4 regions of the Pseudoduganella sp. OTU4001 genome follow, and region 2 is predicted to be linked to each of the others. Evidence: predicted binding sites of a transcription regulator. Region 2 holds the regulator's gene; each other region holds the start of a gene.
The links. The regulator FNR, encoded in region 2, switches genes on or off when oxygen is low (the NO sensors DNR and NnrR bind a similar motif). The targets are predictions, from matches to a motif close to TTGATNNNNATCAA.
Positions count from the first base shown of each region.

Region 1 (7,622 bases), on a different contig from region 2:
ATTCACCACACCGCCCGGCAGGTCCGAAGTATCGAACACCTGGTACAGGTCGGTCGCCGACAGCGGATACGCCTCGGAAGGCACAGCCACCACACGGTTACCCACCGCGATTGCAGGAGCCACCAGCGAGATGAAGCCCAGCAGCGGGTTCTCGTTCGGGCACACGATACCAATCACGCCAATCGCCTCATTCAGCGCCACGGTGATACCGTGCATTGGCGGCTGGTGTGCCAGGCCGTCGTATTTGTCAGCCCATGCCGCCCAGTAGAACAGGCGCTCGATGGAAGCCTGGACTTCCTTCTCGGCGTTCTTGGTGCCGGTCTGCGCAGCGATACGCTCAGCAAACTCGGAGCCACGGGCAGCCAGGTTCTCGGCGATGTAGTACAGCACCTGTGCGCGGTTGTGCGCAGTCGCCTTGGTCCAGCCGGTCGCCTTGTGCGCAGCTTCAACCGCGTTACGGATGTCCTTGCGGTTACCCTCGCCCACCTCGCCCAGGAACTTGCCGTCGGCGCCGTGGATGGCACGCGAGTAGGCGCCGTCAGGGCGGGCCTGTTTGCCGCCGATGTACAGCTTGGCGGTACGGTCCACTGCGAACGGGTCAGCCGGTGGAGTGAACTCGCCATCCGGCTTGGCTGGCTTCTTGAAGGTAGGAGCTGCTGGACGCGCATCTTCCGACACTGGCACCAGGTACTCGAACATGCCTTCGCGGCCGCCTTCACGGCCGTAGCCGGATTCCTTGTAGCCGCCGAAACCGCAAGCGGCGTCGAACTGGTTGGCGGTGTTAATCCACACCACGCCAGCCTTGATCTGCGGCGCCATATCCAGCGCCAGCGAGATGTTCTCGGTCCACACGCAGGAAGCCAGGCCGTACACGGTGTTGTTGGCCAGCTGAACCGCTTCAGCCGGAGTACGGAAGCTCATCGCCACCAGCACCGGGCCAAAGATTTCAGCCTGCGCCACGGCGGCGGAAGTCGAGGCGCCGGTGATCAGGGTTGGCGGGAACCACGAGCCGGCGGCTGGCAGTTCGCAGCCGGCTGGCTGGTACACCTCGCAGCCTTCGGCGCGGGCGGAATCCACCAGGCCGGCGATGCGCTGACGCTGGATCGGGTCCACCAGGGCGCCGATGTCCATCGACTTGTCCAGCGGGGAACCCAGGCGCAGGTTGTCCATGCGCGCTTTCAGCTTCTTCAGGAAGCGCTCCTGCACGGATTCCTGCACCAGCAGGCGCGAACCGGCGCAGCAAACCTGGCCCTGGTTGAACCAGATCGAATCGACCAGGCCTTCCACCGCCGCATCCAGGTCGGCGTCTTCGAAGACGATGAACGGCGACTTGCCGCCCAGTTCCAGCGACAGCTTCTTGCCGGTGCCGGCGGTGGCTTCGCGGATGATGCGGCCCACTTCGGTGGAACCGGTAAAGGCCAGCTTGTCGATGCCCTGGTGGCCGACGATGGCTTCACCAGTGCGGCCGTCGCCGGTCACGATGTTCACAACGCCGGCCGGCACGCCAGCCTGCACGCAGATATCGGCGAACAGCATCGCGGTCAGCGGCGTGAATTCAGCCGGCTTGAAGACGATGGTGTTACCGGCGGCCAGCGCAGGAGCGATCTTCCATGCCAGCATCAGCAGCGGGAAGTTCCACGGCACGATCTGGCCGACCACGCCCACGGCGCGGTGGCCCGGGAATTCTTCGTCCAGCAGCTGGGCCCAGCCAGCGTGGTAGTAGAAGTGGCGCGCCACCAGCGGCAGGTCGGCGTCGCGGGTTTCGCGGATGGTCTTGCCGTTGTCCAGGGTTTCCAGCACGGCGAACAGGCGCGCGTGCTTTTGCATCAGGCGTGCGATCGCGTACATGATCTTGGCGCGGCCATGGCCGCCCAGTGCCTGCCAGCCCGGCAGCGCCTTGCGCGCAGCGGTGACGGCACGCGCCACGTCGACAGCAGTCGCCTGGGTCAGTTCAGCCAGTTGCGAACCGTCAGCCGGGTTATAGCAGGCGAAGGTTTCGCCAGGCTCGGTCCACTGGTTGTCGATAAACAGGCCGAATTTGCGGGAGCGCTGCTCCAGCCACGCTTGCGCTTCTTTCTGGCTTTCTGGTGCAGGGCCGTAGTCCATGGTGTTGAGGATCTCGTTAATAGTTGGCATGGCGGTGTCTTCTTATGGTTGCGCGTGGCGATGGGCGGCGGAGTAAGCGCCGGTCACGTGGTGCTCCAGCTGGCGCTCGATGTCGGTCAGCAGCGAGGAAGCACCGATACGGAACAGGTGCGGCTCCAGCCATTCATTGCCCAGCTCTTCCTTCATCACGGTCATGTACTGCAGCGCGGCCTTTGCAGTGCCCACGCCGCCCGCAGGCTTGTAGCCCACCTTGAAGCCGGTACGCTCGTAGTATTCGCGGATCGCGCGCACCATCACCAGCGACACTGGGATGGTGGCGTTGACGCCTTCCTTGCCGGTCGAGGTCTTGATGAAATCGGCGCCTGCCATCATGCAGACCCACGATGCCTTCGCCACGTTTTCCAGCGTCACCAGGTCGCCGGTTGCCAGGATGGCCTTCACGTGCGCTTCGCCGCAAGCCTTGCGGTAAGCCAGCATTTCATCGTACAGCGCTTGCCAGTTGCCGGTCAGGACGTGCTGGCGGGTGATCACGATGTCGATCTCTTTGGCGCCGGCGGCCACCGACAGTTCAACTTCGCGCACCTTGGTTTCCATGCTGGTCAGGCCAGCCGGGAAGCCGGTCGACACTGCCGCGATAGGCAGGCGGCCCTTCAGCACGGCGTCGGCGTGCTGGATCATTTCGTGGTACACGCAGACCGCGCCGGTCATCAGCTTGCGGTCCTGCAGGCCCAGCGCCTCCACCAGGTCCTGGCGCAGCGGGCGCATGGCCTTCATGCACAGGCGCTCGACGCGGCCCGGGGTGTCATCGCCGGCCAGGGTGGTCAGGTCGATCAGTTCGATCGCCTTCACCAGCCAGGCAGCCTGGTACTCTTTCTTGACGGTGCGGCGGTTGGCCAGCGACGCTGCGCGGCGGTCCGCGGCGGCCTTGTTCACGTGGATGTGATTCAGCCAGCCCAAATCGAGGCCGATAGCCTCGTTGCGCTTGAAGTTCTCGATGGTGGTCATAGGAGGTTGGTTCCGTTGGAAAGAGGTTTCACGCCCAGGTGATGCGCGATGGTCTGGCCGATGTCGGAGAACGTCTCCGAGATACCAAGCGACTGCGGCTTGACGTTCGGGCCGAAGAACAGCACAGGAATATGTTCACGGGTATGGTCGGAGCCTGGCGCGGTTGGATCGCAGCCGTGGTCGGCGGTGATCACGCACAGGTCGCCATCCTTCAGGTTGGCGATGAATTCCGGCAGGCGCGCATCCATTTCGTGCAGCGCGTTGGAGTAGCCGGCGACATCGCGGCGGTGGCCGAAATGCATGTCGAAGTCGACGAAGTTGACGAAGGTCAGCGACTTGTCGCCCGCTTCGCGCTGCACTTCCAGCAGCTTGTCGAACAGCGCCATATTGTCCGGGCCTTTCAGCACGCGGCTCACGCCTTGCGCCGCGTAGATATCGCTGATCTTGCCCAGTGCGATCACCTCGCCGCCTTCGTTCTTCACGTGGTCCAGCAGGGTGGGCGCGCTTGGCGGCACGGCGTAGTCATGGCGGTTGGCGGTGCGCTTGTAGTCGCCGTTCGCGCCCAGGAATGGACGGGCGATGATGCGGCCGATGTTGTATGGCTTGACCAGCTCATACGCTTTTTCGCACATATCGTACAGGCGCTCCAGGCCAAAGTGCTCCTCGTGGCATGCGATCTGCAGCACGGAGTCGGCGGAGGTGTACAGGATAGGCTTGCCGGTCGCGACGTGCTCGTCGCCCAGCTCATTGATGATGGTGGTGCCCGAAGCGTGGCAGTTGCCCAGGAAGCCCGGCACGCCGGTCAGTTCCTGCAGCTTGTCGGTCAGCTCTTTCGGGAACGACGGGAATTCTTTCGGGAAGTAGCCCCAGTCGAACAGCACCGGCACGCCGGCGATTTCCCAGTGGCCGGATTGGGTGTCCTTGCCGGTGGATTGCTCGCGCGCCGCACCGTAGGCGCCGGTGAAGCCCTCGCGCTGGTTAAAGCCGGCGGCCCACTCGCCGCACGCAGTGTGCGCGGCAGCGGCCAGGCCGAGTTTTTCCATGGTGGGCAGGGACATCGGCTTGCCTTCGCTGGCCGCCCATTTGGCGATGCTGCCAAAGGTGTTGCAGGCCTGGTCGCCGTATTTGACGGCATCCGGCGTTGCGCCGAGGCCGAAGGAGTCTAACAACAGGATAAATGCGCGGGACATGGGTGCCTCTCTATCAAACCCGGAAATCTGGGTCTGACCCAAGGGTCAGACCCGGCCGGCGGCGGTCACGTATGCGGGTCAGGCACTTGTGCCTGACCCAGGTTTACCGGTTTAAGCCTTAGGCGTCTTGGCCACGTTCTCCAGGAACGCCAGGATCAGCTTGATCAGCGATTCCGCACCAATCGCAGCGTACTTCAGGGTCTGCTCATGCGACAGCGGGAACGGCGACAGGCCTTCAGCCAGGTTGGTAATGACGGAAACGCCCACCACCTTCAAACCGCAGTGGCGCGCCGACACCACTTCCGGCACCACCGACATACCGACCACGTCAGCCCCCAGGGTCTTGAACGCGCGGATTTCCGCCGGAGTCTCGAAGTTCGGGCCTGGGTACGCGATGTACACGCCTTCATGCAGGGTGATCGACTTGTCGGCAGCGGTAGCTTGCAGCAGCTTGCGCAGGTCCGCATCGTAGGCATTGGCCATCGAGAAGAAGCGCGGACCGAAACGTTCGTCGTTCGGGCCCACCATCGGGGTACCTGGCAGGAAGTTGATATGGTCGTTCAGCGCCACCAGCGAACCAGCGTCGCACTCGGTGCGCAGCGAACCTGCCGCATTGGTCACGAACAGCATCTCGCAGCCCAGCAGCTTGATGGTGCGCACAGCGGAAGTCATCACCGCAGGACCGTAGCCTTCGTAGAAGTGGCCGCGGCCCTTCAGGCACACCACCTGCACACCTGCCAGCGTACCCATCACCAGCTGGCCAGCATGGCCGTGCACGGTGGAGATCGGGAAGCCTGGCAGCTCGTCAAAGCTGATCGACACGGCATCGGACATCTGTTCAGCCAGCACGCCCAGGCCGGAGCCCAGGATCATCGCCACGCGTGGCTGGAAATTGGCCGGCATACGGGCACGGATGATGGCGGCTGCCTGGAATGGGGTATTGGAAGACATGAAGTTCCTCGTTTTTCTAATCTTTAGGTGAGCTGGCCAGAACAGGCCTCTGAACGTACCACGACACTATGCATCATGGTCTATATGTATGGCAAATACCATTTTTCTTTATTATTTATATGCTCTAGATATAAATCTAGGTTTATTATAGGAGCGACTTCCGTTTGACACACATCGGACAAATGTTTAGCATCGCAAACAAATGTTTATAGCGAGCTTTTCGTGAGCGATCTCTCCCGCAAGGAACAGCTGTACGAGCTGATCCGCGCCAACCCCTTTATTTCCCAGCAAGAGCTGGCGGAGCAGCTCGCCCTGTCGCGTTCTGCCGTGGCCGGCCATATCGCCAGCCTGATCCGCGAGCGCAAGCTGCTGGGCCGCGCCTATGTGTTGCGCAATGAACGCACTGTGCTGTGCATCGGCGCCGCCTGCCTCGACCGCAAACTGCGCCCGCACGCCCCCCTGCAAATGGCCACCTCCAACCCGGCTTGCGCTGAGGAAAGTTTTGGCGGCGTGGCACGCAATATCGCCGCCAACCTGGCCCAGCTCGGCCTGCCCTGCTCCCTGCTGACCGCCCTCGGCGACGACTCCTCCGGCCGCGCCCTGCGCGCCCAGGTGGAAGCGGCCGGCATCGGCATGGAAGGCAGCTTGCAGGTCAACGGCATCGGCAGCGGCACCTATACCGCCGTGCTGGACGCTTCCGGCGAAATGGTGGTGGCGCTGGCCGATATGGCCATTTTCGACCAGCTTACACCCGGTTGGGTCGCCAGCCGCCAGCCGCAGCGCAATTCCGCCGGCATGGTGGTGGCGGACCTGAACCTGCCGCTGGAATCGGTGGCCATGCTGCTGGCCGATGCCCACGCATCCGGCGTGCCGCTGGTGGTGGTCGCCGTGTCGCAGCCGAAGATGGCGCGCCTGCCGAAGGACTTGAACGGCCTGTCGCTGCTGATCCTGAACCGCGGCGAATTGGAAACCCGCGCCGGCCGCGCCCTGCCGACCGAAGCCGATGTGCAGGCGGCCTGCCACGAGCTGCAAGCCGACGGTGCGCAGGACATCATCGTCACCTGCGGCGCCAGCGGCGTCTATCACACCCTGGGCGAAGCCCTGCACTGGCAGCCTGCGCACGACGCGCAAGTGGTCGACGTGACCGGCGCCGGCGATGCCTTCTCGGCCGCCGTGGTCTGGTCGCTGCTGCAAGACCCTGGATATCTGACCCTGGCCTGCGAGCGCGGTTTGAAAGCCGCCGCCATTACGCTGGCCAGCCCCCACACCGTATCGCCCGAGCTGAGCGCCGACGTGCTCGCAGCTGCACAAATCGAGGAGTAAAACCATGCACCATTTCCTGTCCCTCTCGCCGGAAGTCGCCAATGCGCAGGCCACCGGCAAGCCGATCGTGGCGCTGGAATCGACCATCATTTCGCACGGCATGCCTTACCCGCAAAACGTGCAGACCGCACGCGAGGTTGAACAGATCATCCGCGACGCGGGCGCGGTGCCGGCCACTATCGCCATCATCGGCGGCAAGATCTGCATCGGCCTGACCGATGCGCAGCTGGAAGAACTGGGCAACTCGCCGGACGCGATCAAGGTGTCCCGCCGCGACCTGGCCTACGTGCTGTCGCAGGGCAAACTGGGCGCCACCACGGTGGCCGCGACCATGATCTGCGCGCATCTGGCGGGCATCAAGGTATTCGTCACCGGCGGCATCGGCGGCGTGCACCGCGGCGCCGAGACCAGCATGGATATCTCGGCTGACCTGCAGGAGCTGGCGCAGACCAACGTAGCCGTGGTGTGCGCAGGCGTGAAGTCGATCCTCGATATCGGCCTGACGCTGGAATACCTGGAGACGCACGGCGTACCGGTGGTGTCGGTTGGCCAACCAGGCTTCCCGGCTTTCTTTACCCGCGAGAGCGGCTTCAATGCCGACTTCCAGCTGGATACGGCGGTTGAACAGGCCTCCTTCATTTCCACCAAGTGGGCGCTGGGCCTGAATGGCGGCGTCGTCGTGTCGGCACCGGTGCCCGTGGCGGACGCCATGCCGAAGGAAGAAATCGACGCCATCACGGTGCGCGCGCTGCAGGAAGCGGAGCAGAACGGCGTCACCGGCAAGAAGGTGACGCCGTTCCTGCTGGCCCGCATCAAGACCCTGACCGAAGGCCGCAGCCTGATGACGAATATCGCACTGGTTAAGAACAACGCGCGTGTCGGCGCCGCCCTGGCGCGTGCGCTGCAGGAGCATCCATGTCCATCGACCTGAAACAGTTAAAGTACTTCCTCGCCGTGGCTGAAGAGAAGAGCTTCAGCCGCGCGGCCGAACGCCTGCACATCTCGCAGCCGCCGCTGTCGCAGCAGATCATGAAGCTGGAGGCGGAG
Region 1 covers NZ_JASATG010000002.1:274,544-282,165, forward strand. Annotated here, with positions in the region: gene AAHE99_RS03220 (aldehyde dehydrogenase family protein) at 1-2,136, opposite strand, end outside; gene deoC (deoxyribose-phosphate aldolase) at 2,149-3,111, opposite strand; gene AAHE99_RS03230 (phosphopentomutase) at 3,108-4,301, opposite strand; gene xapA (xanthosine phosphorylase) at 4,413-5,252, opposite strand; gene AAHE99_RS03240 (carbohydrate kinase) at 5,475-6,575, shown strand; gene AAHE99_RS03245 (pseudouridine-5'-phosphate glycosidase) at 6,580-7,506, shown strand; gene AAHE99_RS03250 (LysR family transcriptional regulator) at 7,491-7,622, shown strand, end outside.
Region 1: AAHE99_RS03240 (carbohydrate kinase) is a predicted target of FNR. The motif match lies at 5,378-5,391, and genes of this name have one in related genera.

Region 2 (7,622 bases):
CCAGGGATCTTGTCGACGGAACGTTCTTCCGGCGTGCACGAGATGATGCACTCAACGGCCGTATGGTGGCTCCACAGATTTGGACCGCGCAGCGCGCGGGTGCGAATAACTTCCATTCCTCGTAATCCCGTTTAGTTTTTCTTGGTGTTCCACTCGAAGGTGCGCAGTGCCGCGCCGATAAGGTCCGGCGACAGGCCCATGGCCCAGCCGGCGCCAATCGCTGCCAACACCGCTTCCTTGCGGTCTTCTTCGCTCGCCGGCAGGCAGGACGGCGGCAGGACTGCCAGTTCGTCGCGGCCGGCAGCCATGACGAAACCGCCATTGCGCAGGAAGACAGCGCGGCCGCCATCCTGGCGGTGCGAGTCGATGGCCGGCACATGTTCGTCCAGGCCGTAGAAAATCACGTCGCCGTCGCACAGATCGGCCATTTCAACCACTTGCGCGTCGGAGGCATTCAGCACGGCAGCGCCTTCCGGCAGCACCACGTCGACCTGGGTGCGCAGCACGCCGTACATCTGTTCCGGGCTGTGGATGTAGAACTCGCCCAGCTCTTCGTGGCCAGCGGCGTCGGTCACCACGCCCACGGTGCATTTGTCGTAGGAGAAGCCTTCGCTCAGGATCATACGGTTGGAGTTGGCGAAGACCGCCGCTTCCACATTCTTGTTGATCAGCAGGCGCTGGCCGGATTCCCATTCGGTCAGCGGGCCGCGCGCCACATGGCGGCCGTTCAGGTACACGCCCTGTTCGGTCGCGGTGCCGACGTAGCGGCCGCCCATTTGCAGCAGCCAGCCGATCAGGCGTGCGATCAGCGCGTTCTGGCGCGAACCGGCCACGCCGACGATAGGGATGCGGCCATCTTCTTCTTCCGCGAACAGCTGGTCGGCAATCGCATGGCCAACCGGACGCGCCATGCCGCCGGCGGCAGGTTTCAGGTGGGCCAGCAGGCCAGGGCTCGCGTTCACTTCGATGATTGCGCCGCCCTGCTCTTCCAGCGGTTTCGAGATATCGGCTGCCACCAGGTCAATGCCGGCGATGTCCAGGCCGATGGTGCGTGCCGCCAGCGCCGCCATTTCAGCGACAGCCGGGTGCACCAGGTCGGTCACGTCGTTGGCGACGTTGCCGTTGACCTGGATCAGCACCTTGCGGCCAGCTTCCACCAGCGAGTCCGGGGTCAGGCCCTGGCGCTTCAGGTCCAGCAGCACTTCTTCCGACTTCTTCGGCTCCACGATGTTCAGCGGGAATTCCTCGGTGGTGCCGCGGCGCGGATCGGTGTTGATCTGGGTGTCCACCAGTTCCTGCACGGTGGATTTGCCGTCGCCGGTCACCCACAGCGATTCGCCCATGGAGGCAGCCACCATGCGGCGGCCCACCACCAGCAGGCGGTGTTCGTTGCCGACGATGAATTTCTCGACGATGACACTCTTGCTGCCGCCGCGCAGGACGGCGATGTCGTAAGCCGCCTTGACGTCTGCTTCAGTCATCAGGTTCAGCGACACGCCACGGCCATGGTTGCCGTCATATGGTTTCACGGCGACTGGCAGGCCGATGTCCTGCGCTTCTTCCCATGCTTCGTCGGCGCTCTTGACCAGGGTACCCTCCGGCACCGGCACGCCGACCGATTTCAGCATGTCCTTGGTCATGTCCTTGTCGGAGGCGATGCCTTCGGCAATGGCGGAGGTGTTGTCGGTTTCCGCAGTCCAGATACGGCGCTGGCGGGCGCCGTGGCCCAATTGCACCAGGTTGCCGTCGGTCAGGCGGATATGCGGGATCTTGCGGTCGGTCGCGGCGTCCACGATGGAGGCGGTCGATGGGCCCAGGCACAGCGATTCGACCATCGAGGTCAGTTTTTCAACGGTGGCGGCCAGGTCGTATGGCTTGTCTTCGATGGCGGCCATCAGCAGGTCCCTGCCGGCGGCCAGTGCGGCGCGGCCAACCTGTTCCTGGCGGGTACGGAATGCCATCTTGTAAATGCCGCTGCCTTCGGCAGTCTGGCGGGTCTTGCCAAAGCCGGTACGCATGCCAGCCAGGTTTTGCAGCTCCAGCACCACGTGCTCGAGGATATGGCCGGCATAGGTGCCGTCGCGCAGGCGCTCGCAGAAGCCGCCGCGCTCACCAACGCCGCAACGGTGCTCGATCAGGCCTGGCAGGAAGGCCGTCAGGCGCTCATAAAATCCGGGGAGTTTGTTCGAAGGGTAGTTCTCAAGCTCGCCGATATCCAGCCAAGCCTCGATTACCGGGCGATAGGTCCAGATGTTCGGTCCGCGCAGATGTGTTACACGGAGAAACTCAATATCTTTCTTTTTTGTCATTTTTAGCTCTTGTACCTCTTGCGGTATACTCCGCCCGTCCTTCTATTTTCCCACTGTTTCGCAATTCTTGCCACTTGGCAAAGAGTGCCCGGAGTCTGACACACAATGATAACAAACCAACTTTCCTCTGAGCTGAGCCTGACAGAACTACCTGACAGGTGGCGCACAGAGATCCCGGCGCTGCTTGCACCTGACGAAAACGTACTCGGCGCGCTGGAGGTTGACCTCGATTCCCGACTCCACTTCAATAAAGGCCTGGTCATTATCACGGAGCGCCGCATTATGGCACGCGCCCCCGGGGAAACGGTATGGCGCGACTGGACCTATCGTCGTGGAATGTCTCTAAAACTGCACGACCACGCCGGCGTTGGGCATCTGGAACTGGTGGATGACAAAGAGCGCCTGGCCGCCTGGCGCTTCACCCTGGGCCAGAACCTGCTGGCGATCCGCCTGCAAGAAAACTTCGTACGCCTGCATGAAGCGCACGTATTCGGCAAACCGCTGCAGCAGGTGGAGCAGAACTCCTGCCCGACCTGCAAGGCGCCGCTGGAGCCGGACCAGGAAGAATGCCCGGTCTGCACCAAGGTGGTCCACACCCCGCCTTCGACCTGGACCCTGTTCCGCCTGTGGCGCTTCGCCAAGCCTTACCAGTGGCAGCTGCTGCTTGGTTTCGTGATGATGCTGCTGTCGACCGGCGCGCACCTGATCCCGCCGTACATCATCATGCCGCTGACGGACAATGTGCTGATCCCTTACCAGAACGGCAAGCCGGTCGAGCATATGCTGGTGGTGCAGTACATGGCCGCCCTGACCGGCGCCGCCGTGCTGGCGTGGATTTTCGGCTGGGCCAAGACCTATGTGCTGGCACTGGTGTCCGAGCGCATCGGCGCCGACCTGCGCACCACGACGTATGAACACCTGCTACGCATGTCGCTCGAATACTTCGGCGGCAAGCGCACCGGCGACCTGATGTCGCGTATCGGCTCGGAGTCGGACCGTATCTGCGTGTTCCTGTCGCTGCATCTGCTCGATTTCGCCTCCGACGTGCTGATGATCGTCATGACCGGCATGATCCTGTTCACGATCGACCCATGGCTGGCGATTGCGACCCTGCTGCCGCTGCCGTTCATCGCCTGGATGATCCACCTGGTGCGCGACAAGCTGCGTACCGGCTTCGAAAAGATCGACCGCGTGTGGGGCGAAGTGACCAACGTGCTGGCCGACACCATTCCCGGCATCCGCGTGGTGAAGGCGTTTGCGCAGGAGACCCGCGAAGCGACCCGCTTCCGCACCGCCAACAAACACAATCTGGCCGTCAATGACAAGCTGAATAAGGTGTGGTCGCTGTTCTCGCCGACCGTGTCCTTCCTGACCGAGCTGGGTATCCTCGTGATTTACGTGTTCGGCATCTGGATGATTTCGAAGCACAACATCACCGTGGGTGTATTGAGCTCCTTCGTGCTGTATGCCAACCGCTTCTACGGCAAGCTGGATTCGATGAGCCGTATCGTGTCGGTGACGCAGAAATCGGCCTCCGCCGCCAAGCGTATTTTCGACATCCTGGACCACGTTTCGAGCGTGCCGGATCCGGCGCAGCCAGCCAAGGTGGAGAAGGTGCGCGGCGATATCACCCTGCGCGAAGTGGGCTTCCGCTACGGTAACCGCGCGGTGAACCGCGGCGTGAACCTGGAGATCAAGGCGGGCGAGATGATTGGCCTGGTCGGTCACTCCGGCTCCGGCAAGTCCACCCTGGTCAACCTGATCTGTCGCTTCTACGACGTGGCGGAAGGCGCGATCCTGCTGGATGGCGTGGATATCCGCAACTACGCCGTTTCCGACTACCGCAGCAATATCGGCCTCGTGTTGCAGGAGCCGTTCTTGTTCTTCGGCACCATCGCCGAGAACATCGCCTACGGCAAGCCGAATGCCACGCGCGAAGAAATCATGAAGGCAGCGCGCGCCGCGCACGCCCACGACTTCATCCTGCGCCTGCCGCAAGGCTATGACTCGATGGTGGGTGAGCGCGGCCAGGGCCTGTCGGGCGGTGAGCGCCAGCGTATCTCGATCGCGCGCGCCCTGCTGATCGACCCGCGCATCCTGATCCTGGACGAAGCGACTGCCTCGGTGGACTCCGAGACCGAAAAAGAAATCCAGAAGGCGCTGGACAACCTGGTTGCCGGCCGCACCACGATCGCGATTGCGCACCGCCTGTCCACGCTGCAGCGCGCCAACCGCCTGGTCGTGATGGACCGCGGCAAGGTGGTGGAAGAAGGCCCGCACGACGAGCTGATGGCCAAGGAAGGCGCCTATTACCGCCTGTACCAGGCGCAGGCACGTAACGTCGACACCGACATGGATGACAAAGCAAAGAGCCGTGAAGATGATTAATTTTAGTTTGAGCCGCGACAGCTTTGGGAAGCTGAACCTGATCGACGCCAACGGCGTGCTGCACGAGAACGTCTCGCCGGTGCGCGCGTTCCCCATCCAGGCGCCGGAAGAAGGCCTGTCGCTGGTGAACACCGACGGCAAGGAAGTGGCATGGCTGGACAAGATCTCCGACCTGTCGCCGGAGATGGCCGACATCGTGCGCGAAGAGCTGGCCGGCCGCGAGTTCATGCCCGAGATCAGCCGCATCATCGACGTCGGCAGCTACGCCTGCCCATCCACCTGGACGGTCGCCACCGACCGCGGCGAGACCAGTTTCGTGCTGCGCGGCGAAGAGGACATCCGCCGCATCGGCAGCGTGTCGCTGCTGGTCTCCGACAGCCACGGCATCCACTTCCTGATCCGTGACCAGTTCGCCCTCGACAAGCACAGCAAGCGCATCCTGGACCGCTTCATGTAAGCCAAATTTGATATGGATCATGTGCCGTTGGTATTGCTGGACGGCACAATGTCTCAACTGCAATTGCGGAGAGACGCATGGATTCGATTGTTTTTGGCCCCGACCTGGCACTGGGCATTCCTGTGATGGACCAGTCGCATCGCATCATCTTCGATTTGCTGCAGTCCATCGATGCCTTGCCGCGCCCGGCCTTTGAGGAAGCGTGCCATCAACTGGCAGAAGAGTTCGCCCAAGATCTGGCGGAAGAGAACCACTTGATGGAAGCGATCGGCTACCCCCTCGCTGCCACGCACCGTGCGGCCCATGACAGTCTGCTGGCCTCGCTCGACCAGGCGTGCTGCCTGCTGGCGGCTGGCGATGAGTCCTCTGCGCGCCGGATGGTGCGCGCCTTGCCGGACTGGGTGGAGGCGCACATCAACACCATGGATCTGGCCCTGGCCATCGCCGCCTCAAACCTCAAGTGAAAAAAAGGGGCAGCCGAAGCTGCCCCATACACCCCCTACAGGTGAGAAAGTGGTTGCTACTCAGGCGACGGCGAGCTCCTGCGCCATGCCGCCGGAAGACATCGCCTCCAGTTTGCTGCGGTCGAGAATGCGCAGGTCGCGGTTATTCAATACGATCGAACCGTCCTGGCGCAGGCGGGCCAGCTGGCGGCTGACGCTTTCCACGGTCAGGCCGAGGTAGCCGCCGATGTCTTCGCGCGACATGCGCAACTGGAAGCTGCTTGACGAGTAGCCGCGCTGGGCGTAGCGGCCGGCGAGGTTCAGCAGGAACATGGCCAGGCGCTGCTCGGCGCGCATATGGCTCAGGAACAGCATCACCGATTGCTCACGCTGGATCTCGCGGCTCATGGTGCGGTGGAATTGCTGCAGCAGCCCTGGGATCTGCATCACCAGTTCCTGCAGGCGGCTGAACGGAATCTCGCACACTTCGCTGTCCTCCAGCGCAACGGCGTTGCAGCTATGCTGGCCGGCGCCAATCGCTTCCATGCCCAGCAGGTCGCCGGCCATGTGGAAGCCGCCGATGGTCTGTTCGCCGCGCTGGTTCACCTGCACGGTCTTGAAGTGGCCGAAGCGCACCGCATACAGGCTGTGGAAGCTGTCGCCCGTCTGGTACAGCGGCTCGTCGCGCGATACGCGGCGGCGGCGGGCAATGATCTGGTCCAGGCGGGCGACGTCGTCTTCCGCCAGGCCCTGAGGCAAGCACAGGCGGTTAAAACTGCACAGCGAGCATTTGGCGGCGACTGGCGCGCAATTCTTGGTGGTGTTTGCAGGGGTGATGGGGATAACCGGGCTCATGGTGCTGCTCCTTGTGTTCGATGGAGTCAGTATCGCGTCCCGGCGCATTTCCCGGTATCAAGCTTCCTGTGTAGTTGATGTAGTGGTTCCCCTACAGTACATTCAGATCAGTCCGTGCTCCAGGGCGTAGCGGGTCAGCTCGGCATTGCTGGACATGCCCATTTTCTCGAGGATGCGGCTGCGGTACGTTGTCACAGTGTTAGGGCTCAGATGTAGTTTTTCCCCGATGCGCACCAGCGATTCGCCCTGCGCAATCAGCTTGAACACTTCCAGCTCGCGGTTGGAAAGCTCTTCATGGTCGCCGCTGGGGCCGCCACCCACCAGGGTTGCCAATTTTTCAAGCAATGCCGGGCTGACATGCTTGCCGCCTGCCGCCGCCTTGCGCACCGCTTCCACCAGGGTGGTGGTCGGAGCGTCCTTGGTGAGGTAGCCGGAGGCGCCGGACTTCAGGGCGCGCACGGCGTAAATCTCTTCCGAATAAGTGCTCAGGACCAGGACGGCCATGCGCGGGTACTCTGCACGCAGGGTTTTCAGCAAATCCAGCCCATTTTTGCCGGGCATTTTGATGTCGACCAGGGCCACGTCGAAGCTGCGCTCGGCCACCCGGGCCATGGCTTCGACGGCATTGCCCGCCTCGCCCTCCACGCTGATATCGGGCGCGGTGCCGAGCATCAGGCGCACGCCGTTGCGTGCTATGGCGTGGTCGTCGACCAGCAGTACGGTGATCTTGTCACCCATTCTTGTCCTCCAAAGGCAGGCGCAGTTGCAGGGTGGTGCCCTGCCCAGCCTTGCCGCTGATTGTCAGTTCGCCGGCGAAGCGGCGGGTACGTTCGTGCATGCCGAAAAGGCCCCAGGATTCGCGGTCGGACAGGCCGGCGCTTTCGATGCCCTTGCCGTCGTCTTCCACCCGCAGCACAACGCAGTCGCCGTCGCGGTCGACCAGCAGGCGCGCTTCACTGGCTTCGGCGTGGCGCACCACATTGGTCAGCGCTTCCTGTGCGACGCGGAACAGCATGGTGCTGCGCTCCGCATCCAGCTCCAATGCCGCCGCCTCGGGCGTGATATTGCAGCTGCATTGCAGGCCGCTGCGCTGGGCTACCTGCTCGGAATACCATTCCAGCGCAGGCCAGATGCCCAGCTGGTCCAGCACGCTGGGGCGCAGGTCGGTGA
Region 2 covers NZ_JASATG010000020.1:71,801-79,422, forward strand. Annotated here, with positions in the region: gene cphA (cyanophycin synthetase) at 1-116, opposite strand, end outside; gene AAHE99_RS17930 (cyanophycin synthetase) at 132-2,309, opposite strand; gene AAHE99_RS17935 (cyanophycin metabolism-associated ABC transporter) at 2,415-4,697, shown strand; gene AAHE99_RS17940 (cyanophycin metabolism-associated DUF1854 family protein) at 4,690-5,154, shown strand; gene AAHE99_RS17945 (bacteriohemerythrin) at 5,232-5,618, shown strand; gene fnr (fumarate/nitrate reduction transcriptional regulator Fnr) at 5,679-6,452, opposite strand; gene AAHE99_RS17955 (response regulator transcription factor) at 6,555-7,190, opposite strand; gene AAHE99_RS17960 (ATP-binding response regulator) at 7,183-7,622, opposite strand, start outside.

Region 3 (7,622 bases), on a different contig from region 2:
TCCGACGAGTAGGTTTTGTTGTGGATGCCGTCCACGCCCATCAGGTCGCCCTTCATCGGGAAGGCCAGCACCTGTTCGTTGCCGAACTCATCGATCAGCACGGTTTTCAGGAAGCCGGAATTCACCACGTACAGCATGTCGAACGGCTGGCCGATGGTGTGCACGCGCTGCCCGGTCTTAAATTGCACATGCTGGAACAGCAGCTCTTCCGAATTGATCGAAATCGGCGGCAGGTGCAGCAAGTCGCACACTTCTTTCAGGTTGGACCACAGGCGGCCTTGCCGCTGGCGGCCGGCCTCATGGGACACGGGTTGCGTTGAGAGCATGCTGATCTCCTGGTTCCCAAACGGAATGGTTTCAGTATGCCAACGTGGTTGTGGGAAAAATATCAGCCGTTACTGAATATGCCCGTAGGAGGGGAGAGGGGAGGGGTAGGAATTATCCTAACGCTAATATTGCCAATCAGGCCTTGAAGGGCGTCAACAGCTTGTGCGCCACAGCGTACTGGACCATTTCGGAGAGCGAGGCCATGCCCATCTTTTGCATGATGCGGGTCTTGTGGGTGCTGACGGTTTTCACGCTCAGGTGCAGGCCGTTGGCGATTTCGGTGATGGATTTTCCCGACACCAGCAGCGAAAACACTTCGAATTCGCGGTCCGACAGCTGTTTGTGCAGCAGGGTTTCCGCCGGCTGCATGATGTTCAGCGCGAGTTGCTCGGCCACTTCGGTGGAAATGTAGGGGCGGCCGGAGGCCACCTTGCGGATCGCGCCCACCAGCTGGGTGCCGGCGCTTTCCTTGGTCAGGTAGCCCTGGGCGCCGGCGCGGATGGCGCGCACGGCATACTGCTCTTCCTCGTGCATGGTGAGGATGAGGATGGACAGCTTGGGGGATTCGCTCTTGATCTGGCGGATCAGGTCGACACCGCTGCGGCCCGGCATGGACAGGTCAAGCAGCAGCAGGTCAAAGCCGCCCTGGCGGATGTGGCTGAGGACTTCGAAGCCGTCGATGGCTTCGCCTACGATGTCGATGTCAGGGGCCCCGTCGAGAATGCGCTTGAGGCCTTCGCGCATGATGGTGTGGTCGTCTGCGATGACAATTCGAATCATAGTTCCTCAAAACAGTTAACAATACTTCTCTCCCCACGCCGGCCAAAACCGCCGGCGCGAGTGGTTACGCCAGGCAGCTCACGCCGGGCGCGGGTCTTTGATCAGCCGGTGCACCAGCACCGGGATCTTGGCGTGCGACAGCACCTTGTTGGTCACGCTGCCCAGCAGCAGCTGGCCCCAGCCGCTGCGGCCGTGCGAGCCGATGAAGATCAGGTCGCAGCTGCACTGGCTGGCCACGTCGACGATCTTCAGCGCCGCACTTTCGGCAAAGGCGGTCATGCCTTCGGCGCGCACCCCTTTCCGGGCGCAGGACTCGAGGATGGATTGCACGTGCTCGTTGCCGGCACGCTGCATCGCCGCCCGGTATTCTTCCTCGCTGGGATAGCTGGGCGGGATAATCTCCACGTAGATCGGGTACTGGTACTCCGGCGCCACGAACAAGGCCAGCACTTCCGCGCCCAGCTGCTGGGCAAACTCGACCCCGGCACAGGCGGTCTTGCTGGAAACGGCCGAGCCGTCCGTCGTTATCAGGATTTTCCGGTACATCTCAGCCTCCTTTAACTATTAAAAGAGTCTTGTCCTTCCTTCATTGTAGCCCCGTTTATCCGTATTGTTCTGGTGTAAAGAGTTGATATTTATCAAGAAACTGCCATGGTGTTATCTGAGGTAACGCAAAAACCCGCGATTTCAGGGGCTTGCAGCAGGTATTTCACACTGTCCGCAAATACAACAGTACACTTGCCAGACCCGGAGGCTTCGCCTAAGTGATTGAACAGAGGGCATCGCCCCTGTTACACTCGCGTGAGTGCGTTATTTATTGCCGAGCGTCAAATATGACAGGTTTTCGGCCGCAGGAACTTTTGAAAATTATGGAGAAGCAGGAATTATGACCGACGCCGCTGATGATTTCGATGCATTATTTGAGGAAGTATCCGCGCAACGGGCCAGTGCGCCTGCACCAGCCGCAGCACCGGCGGCAGCTCCCGACACCAATGATTCGGACGAGCTGGAAGACCTGTTTAACGAAGTAGCGGCCGCCAATAAGGCACAGGCTCCGGCCGCTGCAGCCCCGGCCGCCGCAGCGGCGCCGGCCGAAGGCGGCGAGCACGCCGACGGCGACCAGCACGGCATGTTCGAGCGCCTGGGCGGCATCGTGCGCCTGCTGCACGATTCGCTGCGCGAACTGGGCTACGACAAGGCGCTGACCGAGGCGTCGACCCAGATCGTGGACGCCCAGGACCGCCTGGAATACGTCGCCTCGCTGACCGAGCAGGCCGCCAACAAGGTGCTGAACACGCTGGACGACGGCATGCCGGCACAGGAAGTGCTGTCCAAGCAATCGAAAGAAATGGAAGAGCGCTGGGCAGCCCTGTTCGCGGGCAAGCTGAGCATCGAAGAATTCAAGACCCTGGCCGGCGACTCGCGCGCCTTCGCCGCCAAGGTGTCGGAAGCAACGGAAGCGGAAAAAGCGCGCCTGCTGGAAATCATGATGGCGCAGGACTTCCAGGACATCACCGGCCAGCTGATCAAGAAGGTCGTAGCCATTACCAAGAAGGTCGAAACCGAGCTGGCGCAGCTGCTGAAAGACAATGCGCCGGCCGATGTGCGCGAGAAGATCGCACAGAAAGAGGTGTCGCTGATGTCGGGTCCTTCCGTGCCTTCGGAAGCCCTGAATCAGGACAGCGTCGATGACCTGCTTGCCGACCTGGGGTTCTAATGGACGATATGCTCAAGGAGTTCGTTGTCGAGGCCATGGACCTGGCCGTCAACGTCGAAGAGCACTTGCTGCGCCTCGAACGTGACCCCGACAACAAAGAAACGCTGAACGCAGTTTTCCGCTCGTTCCACACCATCAAGGGTGGCGCGGGCTTCATGAACCTGGGCGCGCTGGTGTCGGCCTGCCACCTGACTGAGAACCTGTTCGACGCGCTGCGCACCGGCGCCGCGCCGGTCACGCCGCTGTCGATCGAGGCGGCACTGCAGGCCTCCGGCTTCGTGGCCGACCAGCTGACCGACCTGAATAACGGCACCGCGCCGGACGCGCTGGCGCCAATGCCGGCCGACCTGGAAGCGATCCTGAAGGATGCGATCGAAGGCAAGGCCAGCTCCGCCGCGGGCAAGGCCAAGCCGGCCGCCGCACCTGCGCCGGCTGCTGCCGCTCCAGCCGCTGCCGCCGCACCGGCCGCCAGCGCTGCGCCCGCCGCCGCGCCATCGGCCGACGGCCTGGATTGGGAAGGCATGTATGAAGCCGTAGTGCCGCCTGGCACCCACGTGCGTTCGGCCGCCGAAGTGGCGGACCTGCGCGCCGAAGGCGTCGCCGCAGCCCACGCCGCAGTTGCCGGCACGCCGGCGCAAGCCGCGCCGGCCGCCGCACCGGAAGCGCGCGAGCGCCCGGCCGGCGAAGCCAAGCCAAGTTCCGCGCCGGCCAAGGAAGAATCGATCCGTATCGACGCCGTCAAGCTGGACGCGCTGCTGGAAGTGGCAGGCGAATCGGTGCAGGCCGCCAACCAGGCTGCCGTGCTGCTGGAACGCCTGCAGCAATTCAAATTCGAAGGCCAGGCGGCGACGTTGATGTCGGCCCTGACCGAAACCCTGGAACGCGCGTCGCGCTACTCCACCGAACTGCAGCGCGCCACCCTGGCGACCCGCATGCAGCCGGTCGGCCGCCTGTTCCAGAAGTTCCCGCGCCTGGTGCGCGAACTGGCGAAGGACCTGGGCAAGGAAGTCGAGCTGACCATCGAAGGTGCGGAGACCGAAGTCGACCGCGTAGTGGTGGACAGCCTGTACGATCCGCTGGTGCATATGCTGCGCAATGCGCTGGACCACGGCGTGGAAGGGCCGGAAGCCCGCATGGCCATCGGCAAGCCGCCGAAAGCCTACATCTCCCTGAAGGCATGGCAGGAGGCCAACTCCGTCATGATCGTGCTGCAGGACGATGGCAAGGGCATGGATCCGGCCGCGCTGAAGCGCAAGGCAGGCGAAAAAGGCCTGATCTCGCCGACCGCCAACCTGACCGACGACGAGTGCTACCAGCTGGTATTCCTGCCGGGCTTCTCGACCAAGGAAGTGGCTTCCTCGGTGTCCGGCCGCGGCGTCGGCATGGACGTGGTGAAGACCGCCGTGGAAAAGAACCGCGGTGCGATCCACATCGAATCGCAGCTGGGCAAGGGCACCAAGTTCGCCATCCGCCTGCCGATCGAACTGTCGATCGTGCCGACCATGCTGGTGTCCACCTCCGGCGCGCTGCTGGCGCTGCCGATGGCGGTGGTTGAGCGCGTGGTCGAGCTGCCGGAAACCTTCATGGAAGTAGGCGGCGCGCCGGTCCTCAAGGACCAGGGCCGTCCGCTGCCGGTGCGTTCGCTGGCCGATGCGCTGGGCTACGAGCCATGCTCGGAGCGCGTGGGCATCGTCATCAACTCGCCGCAACCTTACATCCTGGCCGTGGCAGCCGTGGACGGTACTGCCGACCTGGTCATTAAACCGATGACCGCGCTGTCGGTGGACGGTATTACCGGCACCGCGCGTTCCGCCGAGGGCGACCTGGTCCTAGTAGTTGGCCTATCGTTCCTGATGGACGGTTGCAGGGGAAGTGTACGCATGGCGGCCTAAAGCCACCAAAGCAAAAAGTAACAACACAAGCCTGCAGCCTCCCAAAAAGGGGCTGCAGGCTTTTTTTATTCGGCGCTGTATCGCATTTGTTAAGTTGGATTGCTCATAAGGCGAAAAACCGGCTTGCTATTGCATTGCACAAAATATGGCATAATCAAACGGATCACCTTATCAGGCAGCATCATGAAAACGCTTTACGACAAACTCTGGGAATCCCACGTAGTACGCACTGAGGAAGACGGTACCGCCCTCCTGTACATCGACCGCCACCTGGTACACGAAGTCACCAGCCCGCAGGCATTCGACGGCTTGCGCAGCGCCGGCCGCGCGCCTTGGCGGCTGTCGGCCAACCTGGCGGTAGCGGACCACAACGTCCCGACCACCGACCGTTCGCACGGCATCGAAGACCCGGTCTCGCGCCTGCAGGTGGAAACCCTGGACAAGAACACCAAGTCGGTCGGCATGACCTACTTCAACATGAACGACAAGCGCCAGGGCATCGTGCACGTGATCGGGCCGGAGCAGGGTGCGACCCTGCCGGGCATGACCGTGGTGTGCGGCGATTCGCACACTTCGACCCACGGCGCGTTCGGCGCGCTGGCGCACGGCATCGGCACCTCGGAAGTGGAGCACGTGCTGGCGACCCAGACCCTGCTGGCCAAGAAGTCCAAGTCCATGCTGGTGCAGGTGGACGGCGTGCTGCCGGCCGGCGTGACCGCCAAGGACATCGTGCTGGCTATCATCGGCAAGATCGGCACCGCGGGCGGCACCGGCTATGCGATCGAATTCGCCGGCTCGGCGATCCGTTCGCTGTCGATGGAAGGCCGCATGACGGTCTGCAATATGGCGATCGAGGCGGGCGCGCGCGCCGGCATGATCGCCGTCGACGACACCACCATCAACTACGTCAAGGGCCGTCCGTTCTCGCCGGTGGGTCCGCAGTGGGAACAGGCGGTGGCCTATTGGCGCACCCTGCATACCGATCCGGGCGCGAAATTCGATTTCGTGGTGACGCTGGACGCGGCGGAAATCCGCCCGCAGGTCACCTGGGGCACCTCGCCCGAGCAGGTGACCGCCATCGACGGCCGCGTGCCGGATCCTGACCAGGAAAAAGACCCGGTCAAGCGCGACGCCATGGAAAAGGCCCTGGTCTACATGAACCTGACGCCGAATACCCGCATCGAAGACATCCGCATCGACAAGGTATTCATCGGCTCCTGCACCAACTCGCGCATCGAAGACCTGCGCGCCGCCGCCGCCGTGGTGCGCGGCAAGCAGCGCGCTTCGAATGTCAAGCTGGCGCTGGTGGTGCCGGGCTCCGGCCTGGTGAAAGAGCAGGCCGAACGCGAGGGCCTGGACGCGATCTTCAAGGCCGCCGGCTTTGAATGGCGCGAACCGGGCTGCTCGATGTGCCTGGCCATGAACGCCGACCGCCTGGAACCAGGCGAGCGCTGCGCTTCTACCTCCAACCGCAACTTTGAAGGCCGTCAAGGCCAGGGCGGACGCACCCACCTGGTGTCTCCCGCCATGGCGGCGGCTGCCGGTATCGCCGGCCATTTTGTGGATGTTCGATCCATCCGCTAACAATAACTAGTAAGAGTCCAAAATCATGAAAAAACTATTCGCTATCGCTATCTCCGCCATCATCCTGACCGGCTGCAACACCATTGCAGGCATCGGCAAGGACGTCCAAAGGGCCGGGCAAGTAGTAGAAAGCGCCGGCAAATAAAAGCTGGACGGCAGGTGTTGCGCCAGACGCAGGCCTGCCGTCGCCATCGCAGAGAATCATGGAAAAATTTACCGTCTATGAAGGTTTAGTAGCACCGCTTGACCGCGCCAACGTCGATACCGACGCGATCATCCCCAAACAATTCCTGAAGTCGATCCACCGCACCGGATTTGGTCCCAACCTGTTCGACGAGTGGCGCTATCTCGACCACGGCGAGCCGGGCATGGACAACAGCAAGCGTCCCGTCAATCCGGACTTCGTGCTGAACCAGGAGCGCTACCAGGGCGCCTCCATCCTGTTGACCCGCAAGAACTTCGGCTGCGGCTCCTCGCGCGAACATGCGCCGTGGGCGCTCGACCAGTACGGCTTCCGCGCCATCCTGGCGCCGAGCTTTGCGGACATCTTCTTCAATAACTGCTTCAAGAACGGCCTGCTGCCGGTCGTCCTCACCGAAGCGCAGATCGATCATCTGTTCAATGAAGTCAAGGCCTTCCCGGGTTACCGCCTGGTGGTGGACCTTGAGCAGCAGCGCGTCAGCACCAGCAATGGCTCCATCTCCTACCCGTTCGAGGTCGATGCCTTCCGCAAATACTGCCTGATGAATGGTCTCGACGATATTGGCCTGACCCTGCGCCATGCCGACGAGATCCGTGCGTTCGAAGAGCGCCGCCTGGTCAACCAGCCCTGGCTGGCCAACGTTATCTAACAGAACAGACAGATCGAACAATGAAAATCGCAATCCTGCCGGGCGACGGCATTGGCCCGGAAATCGTGGCCCAGGCCGTGAAGGTCCTGAACGCCCTCGACGAAAAATTTGAAATGGAAACCGCGCCGGTCGGTGGCGCCGGCTATGAAGCCAAGGGCCATCCGCTGCCGGAAGAGACCCTGGCGTTGGCCAAGGCCGCCGACGCCGTGCTGTTCGGCGCCGTGGGCGACTGGAAGTACGACACGCTGGACCGTCCGCTGCGCCCGGAACAGGCCATCCTCGGCCTGCGCAAGAACCTGGGTCTGTTCGGCAACCTGCGTCCGGCCATCCTGTACCCGGAACTGGCCGGCGCTTCCACGCTGAAACCGGAAGTCGTGTCCGGCCTGGACATCCTGATCGTGCGCGAACTGACCGGCGACATCTACTTCGGCCAGCCGCGCGGCGTGCGCGAATGCCCGGACGGACCGTTCA
Region 3 covers NZ_JASATG010000036.1:22,098-29,719, forward strand. Annotated here, with positions in the region: gene AAHE99_RS22865 (Crp/Fnr family transcriptional regulator) at 1-326, opposite strand, end outside; gene AAHE99_RS22870 (response regulator transcription factor) at 463-1,107, opposite strand; gene AAHE99_RS22875 (universal stress protein) at 1,186-1,653, opposite strand; gene AAHE99_RS22880 (protein phosphatase CheZ) at 1,994-2,824, shown strand; gene AAHE99_RS22885 (chemotaxis protein CheA) at 2,824-4,716, shown strand; gene leuC (3-isopropylmalate dehydratase large subunit) at 4,897-6,300, shown strand; gene AAHE99_RS22895 (entericidin A/B family lipoprotein) at 6,326-6,445, shown strand; gene leuD (3-isopropylmalate dehydratase small subunit) at 6,504-7,151, shown strand; gene leuB (3-isopropylmalate dehydrogenase) at 7,172-7,622, shown strand, end outside.
Region 3: AAHE99_RS22875 (universal stress protein) is a predicted target of FNR. The motif match lies at 1,736-1,749, and genes of this name have one in related genera.

Region 4 (7,622 bases), on a different contig from region 2:
ATGGAAAGGTCGAGATCCGGCGCAAAGCGGACGGCCAGGGCACCGTCGTGCGCCTGCGCCTGCCCCTGGCGAAGACTTGACCACGTACCGGCGCATCCATCGGTTTTGATCCAGATCATGGCCTGCTTTCAATGCTTTGGCTAACGTCCTGCCATACGAATTGAAATCATGAGCCTCGACCTATGCCTTTCGGTAAGATCGCCTCAATCATGGTGTTCGGCGGCTGCCTCCTGCTCAGGCCCGCTGCTTCCCAGGCTGGCGACAGCCATCCCGCCCCCACGATAAGCAGCCTGCTCAGCACCTATGCGCTCGAAACGCAAACAGCGGACGATCGCGCCAGCCGCAACCGGGCGATGGTCCGGCGCTTTTATGCGGGCAATGGCGATCGTCCGGCCTGGGCCGATAAGCGTTTTGTGGCGGCGGAACTACTGCATCAGCTGGCCGACGCCGAACGCTATGGGCTGCGGGCGGATGGCTACCTGGTGCCGCCGCCACCCGCCGGCGAGGCAGCCCAGTCGCCCGACTGGCCGGCCGGTTTCGACCTCGCGCTGACTGCTGCCGCATTGCGTTTCCTGTCGGACCTGCACTTTGGCCGTTCTGCCCCAGACTTCAAATGGTATGGCGGCAGCCGCGAGCCAGACGATTTCGACCCGGTCGAGCACCTCAGGCAAGCCCTGGCGCAAGGGACTTTTGCTCCGGCAATCACGGCCGCCGAGCCCAGGCTGGCGCTCTACGCGCGCGTGAAACAGACTCTGGCAAACTACCGTGAACTGGCACGGAGGCACGGGCAATGGGCGCCATTGCCGCCGCAACCGGCCCCGCCAGCGTCCAGCAAGCTCCTGCTGTATAGCGGTGTTGCCGCGCTATGGCAGCGCCTGGCACTGCTGGGCGACCTGGAGGAAAGTGCTGCCGCCGCCGATGCAGGAATGTCCAGTGCGGCGCTGGAGGCCGGACTTAAGCATTTCCAGGCCCGGCACGGGCTGACGCCTGACGGCATCCTGGGCCCAGCGACCATGTCGGCGCTTGCCATTCCGCTTGCCGATCGCGTCCGGCAGCTCGAACTGACGCTGGAGCGCCTGCGGTGGATGCCTGGATTGCCGCCTGGCCAACTGATCGTCGTCAACGTGCCATCGTACCGGCTATGGGCCTTCGACACCAAGTCGCCGCCAGGCAGCGTGGAAGCCGACATGCGTGTGATCGTCGGGAATGCCGCCCGCACACCTACCCCCCTCCTGATCGCGCAGCTGCGCTACCTGGAGTTCAATCCGGCCTGGAACGTCCCACGCAGCATTGAAGTCGAGGAGTTGATCCCGAAGCTGGCGCGCGATCCTGCGCTGCTTTACAAAGAGGATTTCGAGCTCGTCCCGCGCGAGCGCGCCGCCAGCAATGCTGCCGGGTCGCCACTGGCCTTGCTGCGGTCGGGCGCGATGCGGCTCCGGCAGCGGCCGGGCCCGCGCAATCCTTTGGGTCCGGTGAAGTTTGGAATGCCAAACCCGCAGAATATCTATCTCCACGGCACGTCCGCGAAGGAACTATTTGCCCGGACGCGGCGCGACCTCAGCCACGGCTGCATCCGGCTCGAACACCCAGAGGAGCTGGCGACATTTGTGCTTCGCAACGAGGGGCAGTGGGACCGGGCCAGCGTGCTGGCGGCCATGGAACCCGGGCCCAGCAGAACCGTCACGCTCAGAACGCCGATCCCGGTGGTCCTTCTGTATGCGACCGCCCTCACCGACCGGCAAGGACGCGCAATATTCCTGCTCGACACTTACGGACTCGATAAAAAGCTCGCCCGCGCATTAGTAGCCGAGGCGGTTGACACAGGTCATGGATTTCCCCAGGGGGCAGCCATAGGATGGCCCCATCAACCAACACCGCGTGCGGTGAAAGCTGCACCTCACTCCTGAGGGAGGCCCTATGCAAACGATAAAGGCAACGCCTGGGCATAGCCAGGCCGAGATCGACGTCTGGGATGCTCCGACCCGCGTCCTGCATTGGCTCATGGTGCTATGCTTCGCTGGCGCCTACCTGACGTCCGAAGGGCGAATCTGGCGCGCGCTACACGTCACATTCGGCTATACCATGGCAGGTCTGCTTGTGTTTCGCGTCATCTGGGGCATCATCGGAACGCGCTACGCGCGGTTTACCAACTTCGTCCGCGCACCCGCTGCCGCCTGGGCTTACCTGCGCTCCCTGTTGACGCGGCATCCACAGCACTTTGCCGGTCATAACCCGGCCGGCGGCCTGGCTATCATTGCATTGCTCGCCACTGGTGCCGCTGTCACGTTGAGCGGCTGGGTTGCGCTCCAGGAATCCAGCAAGGACCTCTGGGAGGATGTCCACGAAACTTTCGCCAACCTGATGCTTGCCCTCGTCCTGCTCCACGTCGCTGCGGTCGTCTTCAGCAGTTGGCTGCACCACGAAAACCTGGTCGCATCGATGATCCACGGCCGAAAAGCCGGCCCCGCCGGCACCGGCATACGGCATCTTTACCGTAGTATCGGCGTGCTGTTGCTGCTCGCGGTTGCTGGCTTCTGGTACTTGCGCTGGCGATGATTCGCGGCGCAGCCCTTGCGCGTGCGGTGGCATCAGCGCGCCATCCGGCGCACCGGCAGGCCGACTGCCTGTGCCAGCAAGGGGCGCTGGCTGTCGCGCAACGCCATCACATTCCGCAGCGCGCCGGGGTCGGCAATCACCCGGAGGTCCGTCACCAACCCTTCCGCGGCGCACATCAACGTAACATTCTGGCTGCAGCTGCCGGCGCACATCGCCGCCGTCAGCTCTTGCTGTTTCCTTTCCAGCTCTGTCCCTCCGTCGATGTCGGCAACATACAGCAAGCTGATGGGGGCGGAGCATGCGCTACCGGCCCCGGCCAGGAACTTGCGCACATCGCGGCGCACCACATGCCGCAGGAAGCCGGTGTCGGCGTCAAAGCGATACAGCCCGTCAAGGGCCGCGACATACACCGCAATGCTGAGTGGTATGGCCCACCACCCGTGGCTCGCCCATAACAGCCGGGACAACTGGTATTGCGAGAGGGGTTGCGCGGACACGCCCTCGCCATTCCGCTGGCCCAGAAGGCCCAACAGAACTTTCACTGGCTCGCCCAGGCCGGCCTCGGTGCCAAGCGCACGCCAATCTATCAATCTGCAGTTGGTGGTGCTATCCACGGTGATCGCCATCATCTATCTCCCCGACACGACAACTGCCCTCCCAGCGCAGCCGGTATTGCGCCATGGTGCGCCCGGAACGCCGTGGCAGTATTTGATCTGGGTCATGGTTTTACCTCGGTGCAGCGCCCACACTCTCCTGTATCTCGTGCCCAACCTGCGGAGGCAATGATGTTCAAGACGATTATCGTACATGTCAGCCCGGCCTCCGGCATGCCTGCAACGTTTGGCACAGCCGCCAGTCTGGCCATAAGCCATGGCGCCCATCTGGTTGGCACCGCCGTCAGCGGCGTGGCCGAAATGAACTACCTGTTGGCGGCAGGTGCCCCGGTGGCCATCATGCCCACCTTCGATCTCGATGCCCTGCGCAAGGATGCGCAGCAGCAGCTGGACACGTTCGCGCACCAGTGCGAAGCGGCCGGCGTGCCATCCTGGGAAACACGCCTGCTGGAAACGACGGCAGCCGACGCACTGCTTCTGCAATCACGCTATTGCGACCTGGTGGTGGCGGGCAATCAGGACGTCGCGCAGTACGGGCTGCTGGCGCCGACGCGATTACCGGGCCACCTCGTCACCCAATGCGTGCGGCCCGTGCTGCTGGTGCCACCCAAGCACCATGCCAAGGACAATTTCAGCAAGATCATGATTGCATGGAATGGCAGCGCCGGCGCCAGCCGCGCGCTCGCATTCGCCATGCCGTTGCTGCTGAGGGCTGCGCAACTGACTATTGTTCTCTGCAACCCGGCCGATGAACGGATCGACATGGGCGCGGAACCCGGGGCCGACCTGGCCACCTACCTGGCGCGCCACCACCGCAACGTCAACGTAGTCAATCTCGATACCGTCCAGCAAACCAGTACTGCCTTATGTGAAATGGCAGAGCGGCGGCACTTTGACCTGGTGGTGGCCGGCGCCTACGGCCATAGCCGCCTGCATGACTGGGTGGTCGGCAGCACCACTGGCGGCCTGATCGAGAAGTGTCCGGTTCCACTGCTGATGACGCAGTAAGGCGCAATGAACGCACGCGATGACGATGCCGGCACTGGCAGCCTGGTGCTGGTCGCGAACGAAATCCAGCTTTTGCTGGCTGAGGAGCGCACGGCGCTCTCGCTGCTGCGTACCGGCATCACAGTCTTTGCCCTGCCGCTGTCGGCGCTGGGGCTGCTGATCGCCACTTCCGGCAGCTACCAGTTCCGTGACGTGGCCCTGCTGCTTTTGCCCTTGCTGATCCTGAGCGCGGCGCTGGTCGCGTTGGGCGTCTATCTGGTCGTGCGCGGCCTAGTCGTGGTGCACCGATGCGAGCGCCGGATCGACGCGATCAAAGGCCGGCACAAAGACCTGGCCCACCTCATGGATTGACGTTCTTCGCAGGCTGGGCGCCGGCTGCTGCCGGGCCACGGTAGATGAAGCGATAGACCAGGCCGACCAGCAAGGCGCCCCCCACCAGGTTGCCCGCCAGTACCGGCAGCAGGTTGCCCATCACCGCGGACCAGCCCAGCGCTCCGCCCGGTGCCTGAAGCAGCAAGGCCATGGGCAACAGGTACAGGTTGGCCACGCTGTGTTCAAAGCCCGCCGCCACGAAGGCGGAGACCGGGAACACGACGGCCACCGCCTTGTCCGCCACGCTGCGGCCGGCCATCGCCATCCATACGGCAAGGCACACCAGCGCGTTGCACAACACCCCCAGCAGGAACGCACGCAGCGGGCCCAGCGCGACTTTTGCTTGCGCGACCCGCAGGTACTCCGCCGCGATGGCGCCGCCCTGCATGTCCGGATGCCCGGACCAGTACACCAGCAGCGCCAGGCCACCGGCTCCGGCGGCATTGCCCGCCAAAACGACGCCCCAGTTACGCAGCAATTCAGCGCCGCTGATACGACGCTCGGCCCATGCCATCACCAGCAGATTATTGCCGGTGAAGAGCTCCGCGCCGGCCACCACGACCAGCAGCAGACCGAGCGAGAAAGACAGCCCGGCCATGACCAGCCGGATCGCTATGCTGAGGCCATGATCGGCCCGCACCAGGACACTGTACAGGGCGCCCAAGCCTATAAAAGCGCCGCCCAGCACAGCCAGCATGAACAATGCGCGCACCGGCAGCCTGGCTTTCGCCACACCGGTCTGTTCGATCCGCTGTGCGATCTCGCCCGGCGTATAGGCATCCATGCCAAAGATTTCCGCCATCTCTGCCTCCCGCTCTCAGGGCGTATCGCTTGGCTGCCAGCCGCCACCCAGCGCCTTGTACAAGCGCACGTGGGCGGTGCTGTGCGCCACCTCCGCCAGCACCAGCGCATCCTCGCTTTGCAGCAGCGTGGCATGGCTGCCCAGTACCGCATCCACCACCACCTTGCCATCGACATAGGCCAGCAGCGCCAGGTTCGCGGCATTGCCGGCAATCTCGGCCGCCGCCCTTAGCGCCTTCCTGCGTTCGCGCGCCGCCGCGAGATCGACCAGCGCATCCTCCACATCACGCAGGGCAGCCAGCACCGCCGTGTGATAAGCCGCATAGCTTTCCTGAACCGCAGCCTGCCCGGCGGCGACACGCGCCCGTCCGGCCCCGCCGTCGAACGCGATGCCGCTGATCGCACCGAATAGTCCCCGCAGCATGCTGCCGCTGCCGCCAAAACCGATGCCGTGCAAGCCGATGCTGCCCTCCAGCCGCACTACCGGCTTGCGTGCGGCGTCGGCCTGCCCCAAGCGGGCCAACGCCACGTCGACCTGCGCCGCCGCGGCGCGCACGTCGGGACGCTGGCGCAGCGTATCGGCCGGCAGGCTCATAGCCAGCCCTTCCGGCGCCTGGGGTACCGCTGCGCCAGCCGTGAGCGGTGTTGCCAATGCGCCGGGCGCGCCGCCGCAAAGCAGGGCCAGGCTGTGTTCCAGCTGCGCGCGGCTGGCCCGCCAGCGTGGCAACTCAGCCATGGACAGGGCCAGCGCGGCACGCGCGCGGTCGCGGTCCAACCCGGCGTCCTCATTGGTTCGCTGAGCAGCCAGCAAGGTCAGGATCAACTGACGCTTGACATGTATATCGGCCAACGCCTCGCGCTGCTGGACGCCGCGCAACTCGATATAGGTCAACGCGACTTCGGCTGCCACACTCACCTGCCCATCGGCGAGCGTCAAGGCCTCCGCGTGCAGCGCCGCGGCGCTTGCGGCGAGGCCCGCTTTCCGGTAGCCGTAGAGATCAGGCTCCCAGCTGGCATCGAGCCCGGCACTATAGCTGCTCTGACTGGCAAAGCCCCGCTGCCGTAGGTTTTCGGCCGAGGCGCTGGCACTGACCTGGGTCGACAGCCCGGCGCCGGCCAGGTCGCGCAGCGCCCGCGCCTGCTGCAAACGGGCTGAGGCTAGCGCGAGCGAGGTATTGCGCGCCAACGCCTGGTCGACCAGCGCCGTCAATTGCGGGTCATCAAAACGCTGCCACCAACTGCCCAGCCCTGGCGTGCCGCTGGCAGGCATCTCCCGGTACCAGCTGGCCGGAATCTCCAGCGGCGCAGGCGCCGGCGCCAGTGCCGCCACGTCCGGCTTTTGCCCTGCCGTGACGCATCCTGCCAACGCCAGCAGGCACGCCAGCGCGCAGCCACATCTAGTCCGCGCGGCCATGCTGTTCTCCTATGCCTTCGTGCAGCACCAGGCGCAGCGCGACCGTACCATGCGGCGGCGCCGGCTCGAGCGCGAAGCCCAGCCTGCGTGCCAGCTGCAACATCCGTTCGTTGTCCGGCAGCGCCTCGCCCACCACCTGCCGCGTACCGCGGGCCCGGCAGTAGCCCAGCAGTTTATTCATCAGCATGGTCCCCAGTCCGCGTCCCTTCAGATCCGAACGCACGACCACCGCGAACTCCGCGCGCTCGTTATCGGGATCGGCCACGGCGCGCGCCACCCCCAGCGTCTCGGGACCGGTCGGCCCTTGCCGCGTGGCGATGAACGCCATCTCGCGGTCATAATCGATCTGCGTCCAGCGCGCCAATTGCGCGGGGGAGACGCCATGCATCGCTGAAAACATCCGGAAGCGCACGTCCTCGGCGCTCAACGCGGCGAAGAAGGCGGCGTGCTGCGGCGCATCCTCCGGGCGCACCGGGCGCAATACCATCGGCGCACCTTGCCACTGCAGCGCTTCTTCCAGCTCCTCGGGATAGGGACGGATGGCAAAGCGTTGTGCACCGCGCGTAGTAGCCGGCGCCACACGCATGCGTGCGTCAAGCGCCAGCACACCATGTTCATCGGCCAGCAGCGGGTTGATGTCGAGTTCCAGCACTTCCGGCAGGTCGGCCAGCAGCGCAGAGAGCCGCACCAGCACCATGGCCACGCCATCCACGTCGACTGCAGGGCGGCCGCGGTAGCCGGCCAGCAGACGCGCCACCCGGGTCCGTCCGATCAGGTCCCGCGCCAACGTCAGATTCAGCGGCGGCAGCGCCAGCGCCCGGTCGCCGATCGTTTCCACGGCAATGCCGCCCTGCCCA
Region 4 covers NZ_JASATG010000008.1:3,956-11,577, reverse strand. Annotated here, with positions in the region: gene AAHE99_RS09485 (sensor histidine kinase) at 1-80, shown strand, start outside; gene AAHE99_RS09480 (L,D-transpeptidase family protein) at 183-1,907, shown strand; gene AAHE99_RS09475 (cytochrome b/b6 domain-containing protein) at 1,918-2,556, shown strand; gene AAHE99_RS09470 (SagB/ThcOx family dehydrogenase) at 2,589-3,185, opposite strand; gene AAHE99_RS09465 (universal stress protein) at 3,339-4,178, shown strand; gene AAHE99_RS09460 (hypothetical protein) at 4,185-4,529, shown strand; gene AAHE99_RS09455 (formate/nitrite transporter family protein) at 4,519-5,352, opposite strand; gene AAHE99_RS09450 (efflux transporter outer membrane subunit) at 5,368-6,765, opposite strand; gene AAHE99_RS09445 (bifunctional acetate--CoA ligase family protein/GNAT family N-acetyltransferase) at 6,749-7,622, opposite strand, start outside.
Region 4: AAHE99_RS09465 (universal stress protein) is a predicted target of FNR. The motif match lies at 3,265-3,278, and genes of this name have one in related genera.